DNA from 3 places in the Erwinia sp. SLM-02 genome. Region 1 is predicted to be linked to each of the others. Evidence: predicted binding sites of a transcription regulator. Region 1 holds the regulator's gene; each other region holds the start of a gene.
What was found. The regulator PurR, encoded in region 1, represses purine synthesis genes. The targets are predictions, from matches to a motif close to CANGCAAACGTTTGCNTG.
Positions count from the first base shown of each region.

Region 2: a site for PurR is predicted at 2,059-2,076, ahead of purL (phosphoribosylformylglycinamidine synthase). Genes of this name have one in related genera too.
Region 3: a site for PurR is predicted at 2,410-2,427, ahead of purE (5-(carboxyamino)imidazole ribonucleotide mutase). Genes of this name have one in related genera too.

Region 1 is NZ_JAQISN010000001.1:1,378,802-1,382,782, forward strand. Features, by position in the region: gene punC (purine nucleoside transporter PunC) at 122-1,315, opposite strand; gene punR (DNA-binding transcriptional activator PunR) at 1,428-2,342, shown strand; gene purR (HTH-type transcriptional repressor PurR) at 2,366-3,391, opposite strand; gene cydH (cytochrome bd-I oxidase subunit CydH) at 3,686-3,775, shown strand; gene PGH32_RS06410 (C40 family peptidase) at 3,833-3,981, opposite strand, start outside.
Region 2 is NZ_JAQISN010000001.1:2,781,964-2,785,944, reverse strand. Features, by position in the region: gene tadA (tRNA adenosine(34) deaminase TadA) at 1-434, shown strand, start outside; gene mltF (membrane-bound lytic murein transglycosylase MltF) at 437-1,894, opposite strand; gene purL (phosphoribosylformylglycinamidine synthase) at 2,164-3,981, shown strand, end outside.
Region 3 is NZ_JAQISN010000001.1:239,498-243,478, forward strand. Features, by position in the region: gene PGH32_RS01195 (LuxR family transcriptional regulator) at 1-322, opposite strand, end outside; gene purK (5-(carboxyamino)imidazole ribonucleotide synthase) at 744-1,811, opposite strand; gene purE (5-(carboxyamino)imidazole ribonucleotide mutase) at 1,808-2,317, opposite strand; gene lpxH (UDP-2,3-diacylglucosamine diphosphatase) at 2,464-3,180, opposite strand; gene ppiB (peptidylprolyl isomerase B) at 3,183-3,677, opposite strand; gene cysS (cysteine--tRNA ligase) at 3,916-3,981, shown strand, end outside.

The DNA of each region.
Region 1 (3,981 bases):
CAATCTGCGGTTTTAAATGTTGGTAACTTGTTATTTTGTAGTGCCTGACGAGTATATGCTCCCGTCAGACAATATTCAATGCATTATTGTTAGCATGCTAACCAAGTGATTTTACTGCATATCAGCATGGATTTTCCATCGTTTGTAATGCCATTTTCCTGGCGGCTTTGCGCTGTATCAGATAGCCAATTGTAGCCAGTAAAATGGTCAGTAACATGACAAACACGGTCGTGTGTAGCGGTGACTCAATCCATGTTGAAACCGCCAGACTGGCGATAAAGCACATCCCCAGCTGCAGCATATTTTGCAACGCCGCGGCTTTACCCGTGGCCTGCGGGAAGGGCAGCAGGGCGCTGGACACCACCACCGGGTAAATCGCACCGCTGGACATCGACATCAGACAGAACGGCGCCAGCAGGCTGAACAATGACGGCGTCTGCTGCTGCGCGGAGATGAACAGTGCAATCACGCCAAGGCTGAAGCACAGCAGCAGCCACGGCAGCAGCTGGCCGCCGGAGAACCGATTAAGCAGCGCACGGCAGCCAAATCCGCCAATCAAAAAGGCGATGGTCTGCGGCACGTAGCTCAGGCCGATATCGGCCGGTGACAGGCCCAGATTGCCAAGAATAAACGGCGAGCCGGTAAGCCAGGCGAAGAAGCTGGCGGAACAGGCGGCGAAAATAAGAACGTTGCCGCTGTAAACCGGGGATTTCAGCAGCATCAGGAAGCCGGGTGCCGGACCCTGCGGCGCGGTGTTTTCAGCGGATGCCCGGCCTGCAAGGCGAAGCGTTGGGACCAACAGCGCCACGCTAATCAGCAGCAGTGCAACGAAGATAGCCCGCCAGGAAAAATGCTCAAGCAGCCAGGCGCCCAGCAGCGGCGCCAGCGCGGGGGAAAGCGCGACCAGTGGCATGATGGTGGCGAATACGCGTTTAGCCTGCGCGGCACTGTAGCGATCGACAACCAGCGCCTGCCAGCTGACGGCGGCAGCGCAAACGCCCACCGCCTGCAGGAAGCGGAAAAAGAGCAGCCACGCTGCGGATTCAACCCACATCATCGCCGCGCAGCCGATGGCGAACAGCCCAAGCCCCACCAGCAGCACCGGTTTACGCCCAAGACGGTCGGATAACGATCCCCAGATAAGCTGCGCGCAGGCGAAGCCGGCCAGAAAAATACTCAGACTGGCGCTGATCGCACCCGAACCGGTGGCCAGATCCTGCTGCATCTCGCCAAAAGCGGGCAGGTACATATCGGTAGCAAGAAAACCCAGCATGCTGAGCAGGGCCAGATAAACAATAAAGAATTTTGAGGGCATAGTTGACTCGTAGAGGGCAGTTTTTTTTCGCTGGAAGTGTAAAGGGATGCAGTTGGGCTTGTGAAACGGTAATATTAGTCGGTTGCGTTGAAAATTTTTGCAGGCAAAAATTATGTGGTCAGAACATTCTCTGGAAGTGATTGAAGCGGTGGCCAGAACCGGCAGCTTTACCGCCGCGGCGGCTGAACTTCACCGGGTCCCCTCCGCCGTGAGCTATACGGTGCGCCAGCTGGAGCAGTGGCTGGCCGTCAGCCTGTTTGAGCGCCGCCACCGGGATGTGGTACTGACCGAGGCCGGGCGCGTATTCAGCGAGGAAGGGCGTTCTGTTATCAAAAAAATGCTTTCCACGCGCCGGCGCTGCCAGCAGGTGGCAAACGGCTGGCGTGGCCAGATTAATATTGCCGTCGATCGCATCGTCAGACCGCAGCGCACCCGCCAGCTTATCGTCGATTTCTATCGTCACTTTCCCGACATGGAACTGCATATATTCCCCGAGGTGTTTAACGGCGTATGGGATGCCCTGGCGGATGGGCGCGTGGATGTGGCGATCGGTGCCACCCAGGCGGTGCCGGTAGGGGGGCGTTTTGCCTTTCGAGATATGGGCAGCCTGAACTGGCGCTGTGTGGTGCAAAGCGGGCATACCTTGCTGGCACAGCCGGGGCCGCTCAGTGACGACCTGCTGCGCGAGTGGCCCTCCATGACGCTGGAAGACACCTCGCGATCGTTGCCAAAACGCACCACCTGGACGCTGGATAATCAACGACGGCTGGTGGTCCCGGACTGGGAAAGCGCCCTGGACTGTCTGCGTGCCGGGCTGTGCGTGGGGATGATCCCGGGGCACTTTGCGCAAACCTGGATCGCTCAGGGAGGGATCGCCGAACTGGCGCTGGCGAATCCGTTTCCGATCAGCCCCTGCTGCCTGAGCTGGTCGGAACAGAGCGCCTCACCCGCGCTGAGCTGGCTGCTGGAGTATCTTGGCGACAGCGAAACGCTGAATGCGGAATGGCTGTGTGAACCGTCCGCCTGAGCGAACGGCCGGGCCGGATGGGATCAGCGACGATAGTCGCGGAACGGACCGTCAGCGACGGAACGGCGTTCAATCAGTGAAGGATGAACTTCGATAGTCTGCGGCTCTTCACGCTTGCTGGTGATGCGGTCAAGCAGCATATCGAAGGCGGTTTCTCCCAGCCGCTCTTTCGGCTGGTGCACCGTGGTCAGCGCCGGGGTGAAATAGCGCGCGTTGCGCACGTTATCATAACCGATCACCGAAATATCCTGCGGAACGCGCAGGCCCATCTCATCGGCCGCGCAAATCGCGCCCATCGCCATCACGTCCCCACCGCAGAAAATAGCGGTAGGGCGCTGTTTCTGGCCGAGGATTTGCTGCATGGCCCGATAGCCGGATTCGGGTTCGAAGTCGCCCTGAACCAGCCACTCTTCGCGCAGGGTGATGCCGGCTTCGTTCAGTGCCTTAAGAAAACCGGCATGGCGTCCGCCGCCGGTATTGCGTTCCAGCTGACCCGGGATTGCGCCGATATCGCGATGTCCACGCTCAATCAGGTAGCGCCCGGCCAGATAGCCACCCTCAAAGGCGTTGTCCAGTACGGTATCGGTAAAGTCGCCGCGCGCTTCACCCCAGTCCATCACCACCATCGGGATATTGCGGTGGTCTTCCAGCATAGCGATCAGGGAATCCGGGTACTCAGAGCACATCACCAGCAGCCCGTCGACGCGCTTTTGCGCCATCATCGACAGGTAAGCCTGCTGCTTATTCAGGTCGTTATGGGCGTTTCCAAGGATCAGGGTATAGCCTTTGGCAAAGCAGCGGTTTTCCACGGCTTCAATGATTTCGGCAAAGTAGGGTGCTTCGCTGGATGTTGCCAGCAGGCCGATAGTTTTGGTGTGGTTAACCTTGAGGCTGCGTGCCACGGCGCTGGGGGAATAGTGCAATTCTTTAATTGCTGCCCATACCGCTTCACGAGTCTCTTCAGCTACAAAGCGCGTTTTATTAATTACGTGGGACACCGTAGTGGTCGAAACCCCGGCTCGCTTTGCCACATCCTTAATTGTTGCCATTAAACTTATACTCCTGGTGTTATCGTAACTATTTGATAACAGGTTGGTTAAACGTTTGCCTGGGTGCAGCCTTTTCCCGCCAGACCAAAATGGTTTGGGTGCTGCCGCAACGGGTCGGAAAGGGGAAAAAATCGTCCGTAGAGTGACTGCAGAGCTGGCAAAAACCGTTTCCGCTGCTGTTGCGCAACGGAAAAGAGGAATTCTAACAAGGCTGCGCAGAGAAAACGAGATTTTTACGGGTAACTGTGGGAAAATCTTTGTGCATACATTTTACAGGGTTATTAAGGAGAGACGATGAGTACCGATCTGAAATTCTCACTGCTGACCACGGTGGGTGCGCTTCTGATGATTATTGCATTTAGCTTCACGGCTATTCTGCACTAAAAAAATCGGGAGGAGCCAGGCTCCTCCCGATTTGCATCTGCATCCGGCGTTGCGCAATCAGCGAATGGTTTTGGGTGTCATCATCCGACGGGCACCAATGTAGTGCTCCTGCCAGTAATCATCGCCCAGCGCGCTCACCTGGATATCTTTGCCGGTTCTCGGCGACTGAATGAATTTCCCACCGCCAAGATACACACCAACGTGAT
Region 2 (3,981 bases), 1.4 Mb from region 1:
GGGACGAAGGGGAGGTTCCGGTAGGCGCGGTGCTGGTTCATGAAGGGCGGGTGATCGGCGAGGGCTGGAACCGGCCTATCGGTCACCACGATCCTACCGCACATGCCGAAATCATGGCGCTGCGCCAGGGGGGGAAAGTCATTGAGAACTACCGGCTGCTCAACACCACGCTGTACGTGACGCTGGAGCCGTGCGTGATGTGTGCGGGGGCGATGGTCCACAGCCGTATCGGTCGACTGGTGTTCGGCGCGCGTGACGAAAAAACCGGGGCGGCAGGCTCACTGCTTGACGTGCTGGGGCATCCGGGCATGAATCATCAGGTGCAGATAGATGAAGGCATTCTGGCGGTGGAGTGTGCCGCGATGCTCAGCGACTTTTTCCGCCATCGCCGCGCGGAAAAAAAAGCGCAGCGCCAGGCGGGAAAGCCGCTTTAGCCTCAGTTCATTGCCAGCTGCGGCGGTACGGCGGGATAGGCGTTGCCCAGTTCGGCTTCCGTCGCCGCCTTCTGCGCCAGCTTCCTTTCCTGATCGTCCAGATACCCCACCAGGCTTATCTGATACTTACGGATATTTTCTACGTAGGCGTAGGCTTCGTGCCCGCGCGCGTAACCATAGGTGGTCTGGCTGTAATAGCGCTTCTGGCTCAGCATCGGCAGGCGCAGTTTAACATCTGCCCAGCTGTCAGGGTTACCCTGCTGCTTTTCCGTCAGCTTACGCGCGTCCAGCATATGGGCGTAGCCCATGTTGTAGGCGGCGAGGGCGAACCAGATGCGTTCGTCATCGGGGATCCCCGCCGGCACTTTTTCCATCATCCTCACCAGATACTCGCTGCCGCCGCGCACGCTCTGCTCCGGATCGGTACGGTCCGTAACGTTAAGGCTGTCGGCGGTATTTCGCGTCAGCATCATCATCCCACGTACTCCGGTAGGCGAAGTGGCCTGCGGGTTCCAGTGTGATTCCTGGTAAGAAATGGCCGCCAGCAGCCGCCAGTCGATGCTTTGCGCATACTTTTCAAACAGCGGCTGGATCCCCGGCAGCGTGCCGTCGATGGCGCGCAGGAAGGTCCGGGTGTCAACGTAGTCGAAGGTGCCGACGTGGCCGAGGTATTTCTCATCCAGCCGCGCCATCGCACCTTCTTCGCCCATCTGGTTATAGAAGTCGAGCATCGCCGCATTCAGGCTGTCGTCCTGCTCACGCGGGATATACCAGGTCACCGGCTCTTCATCGGTGATATCAAACGCCACCGCCAGCTGCGGGTGAATGCGCTGCATCAGGCCGATGGTCACCGAATCCCCCACCGTATAATCGATCTTACCGTCGGCTACCGCCTGCAGCAGCGTCTGCGGCGTCTGGTCGGTCGAAATCGCCCAGTCGAGGTCCGGGTACTGGTTCTCTTTCGATCCGCGCAGGGTGGAAAGATAGGCCGAGCCGGAAGCCACAATCAGCCGTCCTTTCAGATCGCCGAGGTTTTTCGGCCTCGCTGCGCCGATGCGGTACACCAGCTGCTGCGAAACGGAATAGTAGGTCGGCCCGGCGCGGAAATGCGCCAGGCGTTCATCGTTGTAAATTAAACCGGCCGCCAGCACATCAGCTTTGTCATCTTCCAGATCGTCAAACAGATCGCTCAGGTTCGGGCGCACGGTTACTTCAAGCTTCACACCCAGATAATCGGCGAAGCGTTTTGCCAGCTCGTAGTCCATACCGGCCGGTGATTTATTGACGGTGTAATAGGTCAGAGGAGAATTTATCGTGCTGACACGTAAAACTCCTCGCGATTTTATCTGCGCGACGCGGTCGGTTGCCCCGCCGTACCAGGGTATCGACGGCCACAGTGCAAGCGCGAGCAGCACCATAACCAGCCCGATGAGCAGGTAGTTTAATTTTAGGCGTTTCAAATAGTTATCTCTCGGTGGCTCTCAGGTATCTGTCTTTAATGGCAGTATTTATTGGCTATAATTGCTCCTGAGCGTGGAGCATTTTGCGCAACTCCGCGTGGCATCGCAACCTAAATCAACCTGAATCGTGTGATTTTCAGCCAATTCTGGATGTCGATTAATTCTGCGCAAACGGTTTCGTAACCGGTGGGGATTCTCTATAATAGCGCCCGTTTTCCCTGTTGCGCCCAATGAAGCGTCGCCCGGCGCTTCGAGACGAGAGATCTTTAATGATGGAAATTCTGCGTGGTTCGCCCGCCCTGTCGGCATTTCGTATTAACAAACTGCTGACCCGCTTTCAGGACGCTCACCTGCCGGTGAGTGATATTTACGCCGAGTACGTCCATTTCGCCGATGTCAGCGCACCGCTTGATGCGGATGCGAAAGCGCGTCTGCAGCGCCTGCTGAAATACGGTCCTTCTCTCGCTGAGCATACCCCGGAAGGCCGCCTGCTGCTGGTGACCCCGCGTCCCGGCACGATCTCCCCGTGGTCATCCAAAGCGACCGATATCGCCCACAACTGCGACCTGCCTCAGGTTCTGCGCCTTGAGCGCGGCCTGGCCTTCTATATTCAGGCGCCACAGCTGACCGATGCACAGTGGGGCGCGCTGGCCGCTCTGCTGCACGATCGCATGATGGAAACCGTGTTTACGGACCTGAATCAGGCCGAGCAGCTGTTCGCACACCATCAGCCCGCGCCGGTTCAGAGCGTGGACGTGCTGGGTGAAGGTCGTGATGCGCTGGTTCAGGCTAATATCAAGCTGGGTCTGGCACTCGCCGAGGATGAGATCGACTACCTGCTGGCCGCGTTTGAAAAACTGGGGCGCAACCCGAACGACATCGAGCTCTACATGTTTGCCCAGGCAAACTCAGAGCACTGCCGTCACAAAATTTTCAACGCCGACTGGGTGATTGACGGTGAGCAGCAGCCAAAGTCGCTGTTCAAGATGATCAAAAACACCTTCGAGAAAACCCCGGACCACGTGCTGTCTGCCTATAAAGACAATGCCGCGGTGATGGAAGGTTCTCAGGTTGGCCGCTTCTACGCTGACCGCCAGGGCGCGTATGACTTCCACCAGGAAGACACGCACATCCTGATGAAGGTTGAAACGCACAACCACCCGACGGCGATTTCGCCGTGGCCGGGTGCGGCGACCGGTTCCGGTGGTGAAATCCGTGATGAAGGCGCCACCGGGCGCGGCGCGAAGCCGAAAGCCGGCCTGGTCGGTTTCTCCGTGTCAAACCTGCGCATCCCGGGCTTTGAACAGCCGTGGGAAGAAGATTTCGGCAAGCCGGATCGCATCGTGACCGCGCTGGATATCATGACCGAAGGCCCACTGGGTGGCGCGGCGTTTAACAACGAATTTGGTCGCCCGGCGCTGAACGGCTACTTCCGTACCTATGAAGAGCGCGTCAATAGCCACAATGGCGAAGAGCTGCGCGGCTACCACAAGCCGATCATGCTGGCCGGTGGTATTGGTAACATCCGCGCCGATCACGTGCAGAAAGGCGAAATCACCGTCGGTGCCAAACTGATCGTACTGGGTGGCCCGGCGATGAATATCGGCCTTGGCGGCGGAGCAGCCTCCTCGATGGCTTCCGGACAGTCGGATGCCGATCTGGACTTCGCTTCGGTACAGCGCGATAACCCGGAAATGGAACGCCGCTGCCAGGAAGTGATCGACCGCTGCTGGCAGATGGGTGAAGCGAACCCGATTCTGTTTATCCACGACGTCGGCGCGGGCGGCCTGTCCAACGCCATGCCGGAGCTGGTCAGCGACGGTGAGCGCGGTGGTCGTTTCAATCTGCGCGATATCCTGAATGACGAACCGGGCATGAGCCCGCTGGAAGTCTGGTGTAACGAATCCCAGGAACGTTACGTTCTGGCGGTCGCGCCGGAAAGCGTCGCGCTGTTTGACGAGCTGTGCAAACGCGAACGCGCTCCGTATGCGGTAATCGGGGAAGCTACCGAAGAGATGCACCTGTCGCTGGCCGATACTCATTTCGACAACACGCCAATCGATCTGCCGCTGGACGTGCTGCTGGGC
Region 3 (3,981 bases), 1.1 Mb from region 1:
CATTTATGATATTGTGATTTTTTGCTATGTCAAAAATTTTGGGGACCTTTATTCCCTGGTTGAGCATAATGTTTTCGTCCCACGCAAAGGGAGTGATCCTGTTTAATGCTGTCATTAATACTGGATCAATAAATTGGAAGTTATTTTCCAGATATACATTGAACCATTCTTGTCTATTAGAGATTATGCTAAAATTTGATGGATTATTTTTACTCATGATAGCATAGGCATAATTAAAATTTTTATACTTCGCCAGCCTTTTTTCAAGGTGCATTTTAATGGATGAGTTAATTGCTATGTTGTTAAAAAATAGATTTCGCATAATGACCCATCCTTGTAAATGGTCCTTTCCTTGGTGGCTGCGATCAACATGATCATAATCATTGGTTTAATTACAGTGTTGTGCTATATCTTATAGATACTGTAAGTATGATTTGATGGTGACGATATATATTACTGGTTTTTATAGAGGTTAATATGCCGGGTGACAGAAATTGAAGCATTTCATACCTGGCTTCAGTATGATTGATAAAATCCCCTGGTGCTGGATAATAAAAAGACTGGCAATTTATTGATATATTGTATTTTTAGTGCTGCAACAATACGCTGTTAAAATGAAAATTGTTAGCCGTACTAAAGTATAGTTCAGGACTATTCTTTTCCTTTCTACATCTAAAACGTGTAAATAATTGAAGAACGCATATCGCGTTCTTCAATATATATCCAAAAAACTGAGGCGGGGATCAGCCCAGCTTCTCAACCGCCCAGGCAATCCCGCTGGTGTACTCCTCCGGCAGCATCGGCACCAGCGCGTTCAGCGCGTCGCGTAACGCTGCGGTGCTGACGTCTGACAGGTTGAGGTGACCGACCTTACGGCCCGGGCGCACTTCTTTATCGTACCAGTGCAGGTGCACCAGCGGCTGCTGCAGCCAGTCCAGATTCACGTCGGTGCCGATCAGATTCACCATCACCGCCGGACTGCTGACGACCGGCTTCGGCAGCGGCAGATCGAGGATCGCCCGCAGGTGCAGCTCAAACTGGCTAATCGATGCGCCGTTCTGCGTCCAGTGGCCGCTGTTGTGCACGCGTGGGGCCAGCTCGTTAATCAGCAGACCTTCCGGCACCACGAAGCACTCCATCGCCATCACGCCGACGTAGTTCAGCTCGTTCATAATTGCCGACAGCATCTGCTCGGCCTGCTGCTGATGGGCAGCGTTCACCACGGGCAGCATCACGCTGGTGCGCAGAATACCGTCCTGATGCAGGTTATGAGTCAGCGGATAGAATACCGTATGGCCATCGTGGCCGCGTGCGCCCACCAGCGACACTTCGCCGGAGAAGTTAATGCCGCGCTCAACGATGCATTCGCCGTAGCACTCTTCCGGCAGCGAGCCGGTCTCGTTTGCGCGCAGACGCCACTGGCCGCGCCCGTCGTAGCCACCGGTGCGGCGCTTAACGATCGCCAGCTCGCCGAGGGTGGTGAACACCTGCGGCCACTGGTCGGCAGAGGAGAGCAGCTGCCACGGCGCGGTGGCCAGGCCAAGCCGGTCCAGCAGTTGCTTCTGCGTCAGGCGGTCGGCCAGCAGTGGGAAGATATCGCGGTTAACGAAAGCGTTATGGCCTGCCAGTTCACGGGTCAGTGCGGTTTCCGGCCAGCGCTCAATTTCCGCGGTAATCACGCTGGCGGCAATCGGCAGCGCTTCCGGTTCCGCATCCAGGCCCACGGGATACACCGCGATGCCCAGCGGCTCGCCCGCCTGGCGCAGCATGCGCCCCAGCTGGCCGTTGCCTAATACGCAAACCGGTTTCATGCATCACCCCGTGGATCCGGGTTGTTCAGCACTTCATCGGTCTGGGACTGACGCCATGCCGCCAGGCGCGTTGCCAGCCCGGCATCGTGGAGGGCAACGATCTGCGCCGCCAGCAGGGCGGAGTTTGCCGCTCCGGCTTTACCAATCGCCAGCGTGCCAACCGGAATACCGCGCGGCATCTGTACGATGGAGTAAAGGCTGTCAACGCCGCTCAGTGCCGCGCTCTGCACCGGTACGCCCAGCACCGGAACCAGCGTTTTCGCCGCCAGCATACCCGGCAGGTGGGCCGCGCCGCCTGCGCCAGCAATGATCACCTGATAGCCGTTATCCGCAGCCTGTTCGGCAAAGCTGAACAGCTTGTCCGGGGTACGGTGGGCAGAAACCACTTCACAGTGGAAGGGAACGTCCAGACTGGTGAGGATTTCCGCTGCAAACTGCATGGTTGCCCAGTCACTTTTGGAACCCATAACAATAGCAATGCGGGCCGGTGCGGCGTTAGATGACATGCGGGGCTGACTCCTGTGATGTTAAATCGTCACCGTAGTAACCCTGTGGCTACCCGATGGGAAGGGCAGAGAGAATACCATGAGTCAGCGGCAAGGAAAACGGTTGCGTAGCGGATTATCGCGCCATCTCAGAGCAAAATTTTGATTCAGAACGGGAAGGAAATCAGCGTTGTCTCGTCTGCACTGACTTTAATCATCGATCCCTGCTCGTGCCAGGCACCCAGAACGACTCTTTCAGCCGGGCTGCCGTCAACCCTCAGCTGATGGACCGCCGGGCGATGGGTGTGGCCGTGGATCAAAACCGGCGCATGATGGCGCTGCATTGCTGCCACAACCGCCTGCGGGTTCACGTCCATAATGGCGATGTCTTTGCTGCTGTTGGCCTGCTGACTTCCAGCGCGCATCTTTACCGCAATACGCTGACGAACAAACAGGGGCAGGGCCAGGAACAGCTTTTGCAGCCATGGCTGATGCACTTTGGCGCGGAAACGCAGATAGCCCACGTCATCGGTACAAAGCGTGTCGCCGTGCATAATCAGCACGCGCTTACCGTACAGTTCCAGCAGCTGCTCTTCCGGCAGCAGGGTCATGCCTGCGGCGCGGGCGAAGCGTTTTCCCAGCAGGAAATCACGGTTGCCGTGGATAAAGAAACAGGGGATGTTGAGCTGGCGCAGAGCCTGAGCGATTTCCGCATGCAGCGGATTCGGGTCGTCGTCGCCGATCCAGGCTTCAAACAGGTCGCCGAGGATATAGAGGGCATCAGCGTGCTGAGCTTCACGGCGTAAAAAATGAAGAAAACCGGCAGTGATTGCCGGTTCCTCAACGCACAGGTGGATATCTGCGATAAACAGCGTGTGCGACATTATTACTCGCTGACGGTGACTTTCTGGATAATCACGTCGTCTTTTGGCACATCCTGGTGCATACCGCTGCGGCCGGTGGAAACGGCTTTGATCTTCTCGACCACATCCATACCCTCAACCACTTCAGCGAACACGCAGTAACCCCAGCCCTGCAGGCTTTCGTCACGGAAGTTCAGGAAGTCGTTGTCGGCAACGTTGATAAAGAACTGAGCGGTGGCTGAGTGAGGAGCCTGAGTACGCGCCATCGCCAGAGTACCTTTGGTGTTCTTCAGACCGTTGTTCGCTTCGTTGCGGATCTCGTCTTTGGTGTTTTTCTGCTTCATGCCGGGTTCAAAACCACCGCCCTGAACCATGAAACCGTTGATTACGCGGTGAAAAATGGTGTTGTCGTAGAAACCTTCACGGCAATACTCCAGGAAGTTTTTTACGGTAGCCGGCGCTTTGTCATCAAAAGTTTTGATTACGATATCGCCGTGGTTAGTCTGGAAAGTGACCATATTCTCATCCTGTCAGGGTTAGAGTTTTTAAGAATGCGCGTCGAAAGCATGGACGAATGTCCGCTCCGTGCGGCAGACGGCTCTTATATCACAAAATGTGATGGCGAGTCAGCCCTGCTGCATAACAACATCCGCGCTATCGCGATACCTGGCGTAGCGCTGGCATGAAAAATGCGTCAGAATACCGGATTATCATTTTTATCATTAACCCCGCACACGCCTAAAACGGAATGTCTCAATGCTAAAGATTTTCAACACCCTGAGTCGTCAAAAAGAGGAATTTAAACCAATCCATGCCGGTCAG